2 regions of the Shewanella sp. K8 genome follow, and region 2 is predicted to be linked to the other one. Evidence: riboswitches for the same ligand, from Rfam matches in the RefSeq annotation. Region 2 holds a riboswitch; the other holds the start of a gene.

Region 1 (5,622 bases), on a different contig from region 2:
GAAAACTCTGCTGCACAGTCACCGACGTAGACCCCCTGTCCCCAGGGGTTAGTATGGTCGTAACCATCTCCCCCAATGTCGGCAAAGGATGGATGATCACTGTTGATCCCCGAATCGATCACCCCGACTATGACCCCTTCTCCCATAGCCCGGGTCCCTGTTGCACTGCCGTCCCACACTTTGGGAGAACCTATCATGCTCTGGCTGCTGTCGGTATCCATTGAATAGAGACTTTCCCGCTCAATGAACGCCACTTCGGGTAACTTGGACAGGGCTTCAGCCTGCTGCTGATCCATGGTGACCGCCAGGCCATTAAAGGCATAGTGATATCTGGCCTTGGCCTGCAACTGAACCCCTTGAGCCGCGGCACTCATTAAAAAGTTCTGTTGTTTGGCATTCAAATACTTCACGTAGGACTTCACCGCCACACTGGCGGTATTCAGCTTGGGAGCCTTTTGGGGCGCCAGCCCTTGGCTTCGTTGTGGACTGGTGGCTTCAAGCCCGGCAATACCACCGGCATAATTCGCCACAGAGGGATCTTTAAGGCGCACTATATAAGTGTATTTACCCTCTGCAAGTCCAGGCTCTTTGACAAACTTATGTTGCCCCCCCCTTTGCTGTTGTCCTTTGAGGCCGCTGGACGCACTAAGCAGATCCGACGAAATAAATGGATCCGATACGCTCACTGGCGCGGCTTCTGAATGGAATGCCATAGATAACAGCGCTGCTGAAACGGCTATTGCAACTTGACTCTTCACTTGTCTACTCCCTATAAGACTGCTTATTGTTGTTTTATGTTTCCATGCTCAAAAACACTCCCTTAATACAAAGGGATTAATTCTTGTAACATCAATTGATACAAACAAGAAACAAAATACACAAAATATTACAAATTATCAGCTAGTTACAGAATGGCAGACGCTAAAAAGGATTTCATATCCGGCTCTGACTTAACCAGAAAGAGTGAAGTAGTTGGTCATCACCTTGTAGAGCTCAGTTCCCTGGTGCACAGACGCCGAGGCAAAATGCAGCACAGGGATCACATCCTCATTGAGCGAGAGCCTGGTGACTTCAGTGCCGGCATCGACTCGGTCGAGCCTGAGCATATTGACCAGAGGCGCACCCGCAGCCAAAGGTACTCCCGGCTCGGCCAGATACTCCACCATACCTGCCATAGGTGCGTGAAACTTTCGATAGTCTTTCAGCATACAAGCAAAACGCAACATCACCTCGGGCTGTATGCTCTGGGCTATCACCTCTCTATAGCTCAGATAACTTAATATGCCTTCCGCATCTCGGCTGGCATCGGCAAGATCGATACGCTCCTGGCTGCCAAGCTCCAAAGTAAAGGCCGACACTGCGACTTTCAGCTCTCTGCCCCGGCTATTGGCATAGTCGCTGAGCTGCCACCAGGGATTGAAGGCCGCTTCATCCATGGCGCCGCCAAAACCTTTAGGCATCACCAGGGTATAGGGAATATGAAAGTAGCCGGCAGCGGACAGCTCATATTCGGGGCAATAGAGATGTTTACAGGACTTGGGGCCGGTGTGCAGATCCAGCACTATGTCAGCGCCGTGCGCCAGTTTTTGCAGATTGAGCGCCAATCTCTGCCCGGTCGTCACTCCCCAGGGATTGGCCAATGCCTGTTCACAGTTGGCAATAAGAAGACGACGAAAAGCGTCAAACAGTGCTGGCTCCGGCAGCTCACTATGCTGCAGATACCAGTCATCCAGGTGGACAGCCTGATCCAGATAGGCTCGGTTCCAGTTGATACCTGTGATGGGATCGAAACGGCCCAAGGTAAACTCACCGCTTTTCTGGTTAATCCCCAAGGGGTTGGCCAGAGGCACCAGGGTGATATCTCCCAGAGGCGGATGAGCCTTGAAGTACTGCAGCAATTGCAAAATCACCGCATTGCCCTGCACCTCGGCGCCATGCACATTGGCCTGAATATAGACGCTGGGCGCCGCATCGCTGGTACCTTTGAAGCGATAAACAGGTATGGTCAAGGGCTGGCCGGCAGCCAGCTCCCCAACCGGCAGATGTTCAAGCTGCATCCTGAGCCCCTTCAAACAGGTTACGATGCAAAGCGGCAACAACATCACCGGCTTCGGCTTCCGACACCAAGACACAAAGATTGTGCGGACTGGCGCCCTGACAGATCATCCTGACGTTGTGGGGTTCGAGCACTTCAAATACCCGGCGACAGATCCCGGCAGTAGTGGCTATCTTGTTGCCTATGATGGCCACCAGAGCCAGCTTATCTTCCACCCGCACACGGCAGTTTTGCGACAATTCCTGCAGCAGGGCTTCGGTCAGAAGCCCCTTGCCGGCCGAATCTGAGCCCGTTTTGTCCAGCGTCAGCGACACGTTCACCTCTGAGGTGGTAATGAGATCGACACTGATCTTGTGCCGCGCCAACACGGCAAAGGTCTCTGCCAAAAAGCCCTGGGCATGCAACATCTGCAAACTGTGCAAGTTAAGTAGGGTCTGATCTCGTCTCACCGCAACGGCCCTGAATACCGGCTCATCTTCCACTTGGTGACGGATCCAGGTGCCACCTTTTTCCGGTGCCCGACTGGAGCCGACAAACACCTGGATCTGTTGACGCACCGCCGGCAAGATGGTGGCAGGGTGCAACACCTTGGCACCGAAAGTAGCCATCTCTGCCGCCTCATTAAAACTGATTTCTGCGATAGGCCTGGCGTTGGGAGCCAGTCGGGGATCCGTGGTGTAAATCCCTTCTACATCGGTCCAGATCTCGACCGCATCGGCTTCCAGCGCCTCAGCCAAAAGGGCCGCAGAATAATCGCTGCCACCACGCCCAAGCGTAGTGGTTCGGCCATCGGCATCGGCGCCGATAAAGCCCTGGGTCACCAGCAGTTGCTGCTCAAGCAAAGGTTGCAATTTCTCTGTCGCCAGTCGCTTCAACTCGGCGATTTGTGGCTCGGCCTTACCGAAATGGCTATCGGTACGCATCACCTGGCGCACATCAAAGGCGCTGGCCTTGGCACCACGTTCTCTCAATACCGCGGCAAACAGCGCTGAAGAACACTGTTCGCCCAAAGATAGGATCTCATCGACCATAGCATGACTCGGCGCCTGCAATAACCTGGCACTGAGCGTTGCCATGCGGCTGAGCAAAGCATCCAGCGCCGCGGCAACATCTGCCGGTCTGCCAAGTTTATCCAGAATTGCGTATTGAATGGTGGCTATCTCTTTCAATAGCTTGAGACGGCGCTCATCCCCCATGTCTGCCTGGGACAGCTCCACCAACAGATTGGTTACGCCACTGGATGCACTGACCACAACCAGACGGGTGGCCGGGTTTCCAAGCACTATATCGGCACAGCGATTCATCGCCTGATAATCGGCAACTGAGGTACCACCAAACTTGGCAACAACAAGAGACATCAGCGCATTCCCCCACAGGCAGGTAACAGGGAAAGGTCGATAACGAGAATAGATTTCATGAGTTAAGCTCCGAACAGATAACGTTCGAAGAGCCTGGTGCAGAGATAACGCACCCTATAGCAGGGAAACAGCGATCGTCACCAGAAGCTCTCCACCAAAACCAGGTGACAGTCGCCAGGATTCAGCCTGACCAACCGACCGGAAGCATAGCCAATACGCATCCCGACCTCGGCGTTAATCTCCCTCATGAGCCGTCATTGGAGAATTGGCCTCCTCTGACTCACTACCTAGTTAACGCACCTCTTCTGTTCCTTTCTCGCGAAAGGGATGAAAAAATTAGCAATAAAGTCCTTATGAAGTCAATGCTAATTTGCGCAGGATGAAATTTCCTCAACTCATCCGTCACTGAGCTCGGGTAACTCGCTGACCAGGCGCGCCCTGGCAGCAAACTGTCCAAGCGCCACCTCTCGCTCCCCTTTCAGGCAAGGCACCAAGGTCAAGAGCCCACTATCAACGTAGTAAAGGGCATTTTGGCGATACTTTGATGCCAGTTCGATTGCCGCGGCCTTATCCAGAAACAGAGCCCAGCTTTTTTCCATATGACTGAGATCATCGGCAGCGCCTATGATCGCCCGGTAAGGAATGCCCAGCTTATCAATATCGTGTTGTAGCTGCCGATCGAGAAGGCGGTTTTGGCAAGAAGTGAGTTTTTGCCCAAGGGGATTATGGGCGGTGACAATAGCGAAAGGAACAGCGGAAGAAAACGACTGAGTCAATAAAAAGCATGCGCTCTGGTAGTACTGCCAGAGACTTTCAAATGCAGCATCCATTGTAGTATCTGTCTCTAATGAACCGGATTTATTCTAGCAAAGGCTTTTGCATTCCCCTAGCCCCGTGAGCAAGCTCACAGTAAGACAAAATACAAAATGCTTATCTTTCAATAGGTAACGTAAAAACTTGTGATATAGATCATAGTTAAACATTAATTTGTTAACATTTCATTTGTTAACAAATGCCCAATCCTAGTACAATGGATTGTATCGACAGAGGCTTAGAGTTAAGTGTGTGACCCGGCTAGCGCCATTACGCTACAGCATAAGTCTCTATCGATAACGACTCTGTACCAAATGTAATCTGGTTTTAAGATGACATTTTCTGGATTTTCCATGTCTTTCAGGAACTAAATCCCGCCACTGGGAATCCTAGACAGTACAGTTCGCGCCTCTCCGGGTGGAGAGCATACTTTTTGCTAATCATGAAGTGTGTTGCCGTTTCATTTCAGTTTTGAACAGCACTTACGTGAACCCTGTGAATGTTGGCGTTTTAGAGAGTATAGCGGAGCGTCACCCGCGCTCATGGTTAGATAAACTGATTTAATTAGGTAAATAACATGCAAAACCCGCACATTCTGATCGTTGAAGATGAAGCCGTTACCCGTAACACGCTGAGAAGTATTTTCGAGGCAGAAGGTTATGTGGTAACCGAAGCCAATGATGGCGCAGAGATGCACAAAGCCTTGCAGGAAAACAAGGTGAACCTGGTGGTTATGGATATCAACCTGCCAGGTAAGAATGGTTTGCTGTTGGCGCGGGAATTGCGCGAAATCAACAATATCGGTCTCATCTTCCTTACTGGCCGTGACAACGAAGTGGACAAGATCCTTGGATTGGAGATCGGTGCCGATGATTACATCACCAAGCCGTTCAACCCTCGTGAACTGACCATTCGTGCCCGTAACCTGCTGACTCGAGTCAACAGCTCTGGCGCTGAAATTGAAGAAAAGGCTGCCGTTGAATACTATCGTTTCAATGGTTGGAGCCTGGAAATCAACAGCCGTTCTCTGGTGAGCCCACAGGGTGAATCTTACAAGCTGCCACGTAGCGAATTCCGCGCTATGCTGCACTTTGTGGAAAACCCAGGCAAGATTCTCAGCCGCGCTGAGCTGCTGATGAAAATGACCGGCCGTGAGCTCAAGCCACACGACCGTACTGTTGACGTGACTATCCGTCGTATTCGTAAGCACTTCGAAAGTGTGCCTGATACACCGGAAATCATCGCCACCATCCACGGCGAGGGCTACCGTTTCTGCGGTAACCTGGAAGACTGATAAACACGCGTTATCGGCCCTGCACAAAGCCAGCTTATCGAGCTGGCTTTTGTTTATCTGCTCACCTATTTCGGTTCCCCCAGCTACTGATATTCGCAGTG
Region 2 (5,622 bases):
TCTTCATGCACAGACGTACCCCGCAGGAGTTTGTGATCCTCTCCGGCGATGTGCATTACTCCTTTGCTTATGACATAGGGATCCGCTTTCGCCGTGCCAGTCCCAACATCTACCAGATCACCGCCAGCGGCATCAAAAATCAGTTCCCGGAAAAGCTGCTGCCTGTGTTTGATAAGCTCAACGGCTGGCTCTATGGTCATTTCTCGCCGCTCAATCTGCTGACCAAACGCAAACGTATGTCGATCCGCGGCCGCCGCCCCAATGGGGAACGCAGCAAACGCCTGGTCAACCAAAGCGGTATCGGCCTCCTGGAACTGGCAGAAAACGGCGCCCCCCAGCGGATAGCCGTACTGCATGCCGATATGAGCCTGACCGAGTTTCAAGCGCCCAAAGAGAGCCGCGACTGATACTTTGTGCCAGAACAGTTCCCATTGAAGTAATGGCGCGTTGCCCGGCTTGTGGCATACTCAGGCGAAACTACCTTGGGAGCCTAAGATGCATCTGTGTCACTGCCAACTTGAGCAACATGGCGAGGCGATACGCGCCATCTTCAACCATGCCATTGCCCATACCACAGCCCTTTATGAATACCAGCCAAGGAGCGAGCAGCAGATCCGCGACTGGTTCGGCGCCAAACAGCAAGGCAACTGGCCGATTCTGGGCGCCGAGGATGAGCAGGGACAACTGTTGGGATTTGCCAGCTTAAGCCCCTTTCGCGGCTATCCGGCCAACCTCTACTCGGTGGAACACTCTGTGTATGTGCACCCGGAGCATAGAGGCAAAGGGGTGGCGCGCCTTCTGATGCAGCATTTGATAACCCAGGCCCAGGAGCGCGGCATGCGCACCATGGTGGGCGCCATAGATGCCGGAAACCAGGCCAGTATTGCCCTGCACCTGAAGTTGGGGTTCAAGCACTCAGGCACCCTGCCCCAGGTGGGTTATAAGTTCGGCCGCTGGCTGGATTTGGCGTTTTATCAGCTTATGCTGCCGGGACCTGCCGAGCCCAAAGAGAACTAACTCTATTCGGGCACGAGTCAATTTTCGTCTTATGCCCCTGAAAAAAATCATCATTCCCGGGCAATCCGCCAGCGGCCATCTACACTTATTCAAGCGTATTTACGAATAAGGGAATCCGATTAGATGACACTGGATTATATCGCGCTGGGGATGCTGATCTTTGTCGCCCTGGTGATCTTCTACGGGGTGATAGTGATCCACGACATCCCCTACGAGCTGGCCAAGAAACGCAACCACCCCCATCAGGACGCCATTCACTATGCCGGCTGGGTGAGCCTGTTTACCCTGCATGTGCTGTGGCCGTTTCTGTGGATCTGGGCCACACTCTGGCGCGAGGACAGGGGCTGGGGCTTTGACAAAATCCAACAGGAGCAGCAATCACTGCACCATGAAACCGTACTCTTGGCGCAGCAGTTGGAGCTATTGAGTGAAAAAGTCGCCGCCCTGGAAGCCCAAAAGCATGCCGCCACAGAGGCCCTTGCAGCGCCGAGTGCCCAAGTTCAAGTCCAAAGCCAAGCCCAAACGTCTTCAGAAGAGCCCGCAGTCAATCCCAAACCCACCAGCGGCGTGGACTTGGATACGGCAGCAGACTCGGCCGACATTCCAGGTACAGATAATCAGACCCAGAGCAATAACAAGAATGAGGAGAACAGATAAATGGATCTCTTACTTATCCTCACTTATACCGCCATCTGCGTCGCCATCTTCAAGATTTTCCGCATCCCGCTCAACAAGTGGAGCGTGCCTACTGCCGTGCTCGGCGGAGTAGTACTGATAGGCACCTTGATTTTGTTGATGAACTACAACCATCCCCATACTGCCATGGGCAGCCAGATGTATGTCACCACCCCGCTGATCCCCTCGGTGCGCGGCAAGGTCATAGAAGTGCCCGTCATCCCCAACAAACTGCTGAAGGAGGGCGAGCTGCTGTTCCGGGTCGATCCGACTCCTTATCAGACAGAAGTCACCCGGCTGGAGGCCAGCCTGGAGCAGGCCAAACAGGCGGTATTGGGGCTGGACGCCGCCTATAAGGCCGCCGAGGCCAGTCGCATCAAGGCCGAGGCCGAACGGGACAGAACCCAACTGGAATATGAGCGCTACCGCCGCGGTTTTGAAAAAGGCGCCTTTACCCGCGCCGATGTCGACAACCGTCATCAGTATTATCTCGGCGCCCAGGCCTCAGTAGAGGCGGCCGAGGCCGAAGCCCGGCGCGCCAAGCTGGCACTGGAAGCCGAGTATCAGGGGCAAAACACCCAGGTGGCCGAAATTGCCGCCATGTTGGAAAAAGCCAGATTCAATCTGGAAGAAACCAGCATGCGCGCCCCCTCAGACGGTTATGTGACCCAGTTGACCCTGAGACCGGGAATGATGGTGGTGCCCATGCCCCTCAGGCCTGTGATGACCTTTGTCCATCAAGAGGAGCGCTTTTTTGTCGGCGCCTTTAGGCAAAACTCGCTGCTGCGGCTGAAACCCGGTTTCAAGGCCGAGCTGATCTTCCGCGCCCTGCCGGGCAAGGTGTTTCAAGCCGAAGTGGTCGAAGTGCTGCCAGCCATAGGTGAATCTCAGGTGCAGGCGCAGGGGCAGCTCTATGGCTCGTCACAGATTCGCCTCAACGGCCGGCCACTGGTCAAACTCAAGCCGCTGGATGATCTGAGTCAGTATCATTTGCCACTGGGCACCAATGTGGAGATCGCCATCTATTCCGATAGCTTTGAGCATGTATCAATCATGCGTAAAGTCTTGATAAGGATGAAAAGCTGGCAGAACTATCTCTATCTGGATCACTGATACTCCTTATCGTCACGCAAGCCCTGTAAAAGTAAAAAGCCCCCGGGGGGAAACTCCCGGGGCTTTTTTGGTATCCCATCTCAGCCTCAGCCGATGGCGGCCTCGGGGGCCGCCTGGAAGCGCCTGGCGTGATAGAGGCAGAAGAGTGCAAACCAAGCGGCACTCACCAGGAAACCGGCCAGGGTGGAATGCAGCAGCCCCATGGCCAGATACCCCAGCGCCGCCCCGAAGGCGACGGTCAGGGCATAAGGCAACTGGGTCAGCACATGATCTATATGGTGACAGCCGGCGCCGGTGGCCGACAAAATACTGGTACTGGAGATGGGCGAGCTGTGATCGCCAAACACAGCGCCGGCCAGCACAGCCGACAACATGGGCAGCAGGAGTTGGATATCGCTGGCGGCGGCCATATCACCGGCGAGTGGCAACATGATACCAAAAGTGCCCCAGCTGGTGCCTGTGGCAAAAGCCATTGCACAGGAGAGCACAAACACCACCACAGGCAGCAGCCCTGTGGGCAGGTTGCCGTTGGCCAGGCTGGCGAGATATTTGCCGGTTTCCATGTCACGCACCACGGCGCCTATGGTCCAGGCAAACAGCAGTATGTTGATCGCCGGCAACATGGCCATAACGCCTCTGGGGGCGGCGCGCAGCCAAGTGGATATCCCAAGACCGAGACGCAGAGCCAACAGGCCGGACACCGCCAGGCTGCAAAGGGCGCCATAAACCAAAGACGAACCCACATTGGTATGTTCAAAGGCGCCCAGCACACTGAAGGCCTGACCATTGGCGGCCAATACCTGAGCCCCGGAGTCCAGCATGAAATAGATACTCGCCGCCGTCAGTGTCACTATCGGCAACACCATATCCAGCATGCCGCCGCGGCTGTCGGCCGGGGCTTCCATATCCAGCCCTATTGGCCGGCCCTTGGATTCATCCCAGAGCTTGCCTTCGAGCGCCCGCTGCTCATGCTGTCGCATCGGCCCAATATCCAGTTGGAAGGCGATGACTACCACCACCATGATCAGGGTAAATACCGCATAGAGATTCATGGGGATCATCTGCACAAAAGCGGCGATCGGGCTCTGCTCTGTCACCCCATGGGCCACGAGTATGCCGCCCACCAGGGCGATGATATAGGCCCCCCAGGAGGAGATGGGCATCAATACGCACACGGGTGCCGCGGTTGAGTCCAGCAGATAGGCCAACTTAGCGCGGGAGATCTGGAATCTGTCGGTCACAGGGCGACAAATGGGCCCCACCGACAAGCTGTGGAAGAAGTCGTCAATAAAGAAGGCAAACACCATCAAGCCGGTGAGCGACTTGGCACTCTTGCGGCTCTGGCAACGTCTGGCGGCCCATTCGGCAAAGGCACGGGTCGCCCCCGAGGCGGTCATCAAGCTGATAAGCCCACCCAGCAGCAGCATAAACAGCAGCATATTCAGGTTATCGCTGTTGGGAGCACCATCGACCCAGAAGATTTTCAGCACACAGTCAAACAGGTAGCGCAGCGATTGCAGCGGTGAAAACTGCTGTAACATCAGGCTGCCGGCGACTATGCCAACCCCGAGGGAGAGCAGTACTCTACGGGTGATGATCGCCAGCGCAACCGCCAGCAGAGGAGGAACTATGGACCAGGGAGAGTCCGCAAAATGCATGATATTCATGATCTCTTTACACCAAAGAAGGTGGAGATCTACCGATAGGATCGAAGAAACTCAGACCAAGGAGGGCAGAAACTTCTCAGCTCCTTCAGGTAGCGCTCCATAGTGGATGACTATGGCAGTCCTGCACCTGTTAGATACAGAACCAGCAGCTAGGTTTGATGACCTGGCTACTTCGGCGCCGACTCCTTTCCCCGGGCCTCAAAGGCATCACCCTCTTCCCGGTTACTCTTAGGCAGCGCGCCTCTACTCAAAGGTATTCGACTGGCATTCTAACTATCACGACCCCAATAGCAAGCCAGATTGTGCCTCTGGCGGTAAATATCCCGCCCGGTTGGCATTAAGCCTTTGGCAAGTGACTCATGTCTGGGCTCGCAAATGCCAGCTCCGGCTGTTGACGGCAACCACAGCTGCACCTAGGATCGCCCTCCCCTACCGCGACACTGAAATAACAATTAAAGGTGTGCAAATGACTCTGTTACAACGTTTTTGTGTGGCACTCTGTGCCTTGTTCTCCAGCCATTCCATGGCAACCCCCCGCCCGGGCACCTATACTGCTGCAAGGTGCCATGGATGTCGAAGTCGACACCCTGGTTCAGGCCCTGAAAGACCCCAAACAGACAACTCTTGGTTCCTGGACTTTCTGGCAAGGCACTGTGGATGGCTATCCTGTCATAGTGTCCCGTACTGAAATAGGTATGGCCAATGCCGCCGCCTCCACCACACTGGCGATAGAAAAATTTCAACCCGGTTTTATCATCAACCAGGGCACCTCCGGCGGCCACGACCCGGCGCTGCACCGCGGCGACATAGTATTGGGGAAATACAGCTTCAATATGGGTTCCTATCGCAGCGATCTACACCCCAAAGGCCAAGGCATAGATCCCAAACGCTGGCATAACTTCGATGTCACCATGCGTTTGCGTCAGGATGGCAAGCTGGTGGAACACAAGCGCTTTGATGCCGATCCCAAGCTGCTGGCTCTGGGACAACAACTGGCGTCAGCTTATCGCCATGGCAAGGTAGTGACCGGCGTGATCGGCAGTGCCGATGAGTGGAACCGCGAAGTCGACCGCATCGAGTGGCTGCACCAAACTTATCAAACCTCGGCCGAAGAGATGGAAACCGCTGCGGCCGCCCTGGTTGCCAAGGC

The links. Region 2 has a riboswitch for lysine ahead of ON072_RS12715 (Na+/H+ antiporter NhaC family protein). Riboswitches for the same ligand answer to the same signal wherever they lie in the genome.
Region 1: another riboswitch for lysine. It lies ahead of lysC (lysine-sensitive aspartokinase 3); the one in region 2 lies ahead of ON072_RS12715 (Na+/H+ antiporter NhaC family protein).

The regions. Positions count from the first base shown of each region.
Region 1 covers NZ_JAPEHY010000017.1:86,311-91,932, reverse strand. The annotation lists gene ON072_RS11085 (S8 family serine peptidase) at 1-758, opposite strand, end outside; gene ON072_RS11080 (succinylglutamate desuccinylase/aspartoacylase family protein) at 951-2,057, opposite strand; gene lysC (lysine-sensitive aspartokinase 3) at 2,047-3,414, opposite strand; lysine riboswitch at 3,551-3,727, opposite strand; gene ON072_RS11070 (DUF3293 domain-containing protein) at 3,810-4,244, opposite strand; gene arcA (two-component system response regulator ArcA) at 4,805-5,521, shown strand.
Region 2 covers NZ_JAPEHY010000021.1:76,938-82,559, forward strand. The annotation lists gene ON072_RS12695 (alkaline phosphatase D family protein) at 1-407, shown strand, start outside; gene ON072_RS12700 (GNAT family N-acetyltransferase) at 496-1,017, shown strand; partial or broken gene ON072_RS12705 (DUF3302 domain-containing protein) at 1,141-1,375, shown strand; gene ON072_RS12710 (HlyD family secretion protein) at 1,675-2,805, shown strand; gene ON072_RS12715 (Na+/H+ antiporter NhaC family protein) at 2,892-4,472, opposite strand; lysine riboswitch at 4,555-4,726, opposite strand; gene ON072_RS12720 (5'-methylthioadenosine/S-adenosylhomocysteine nucleosidase) at 4,973-5,622, shown strand, end outside.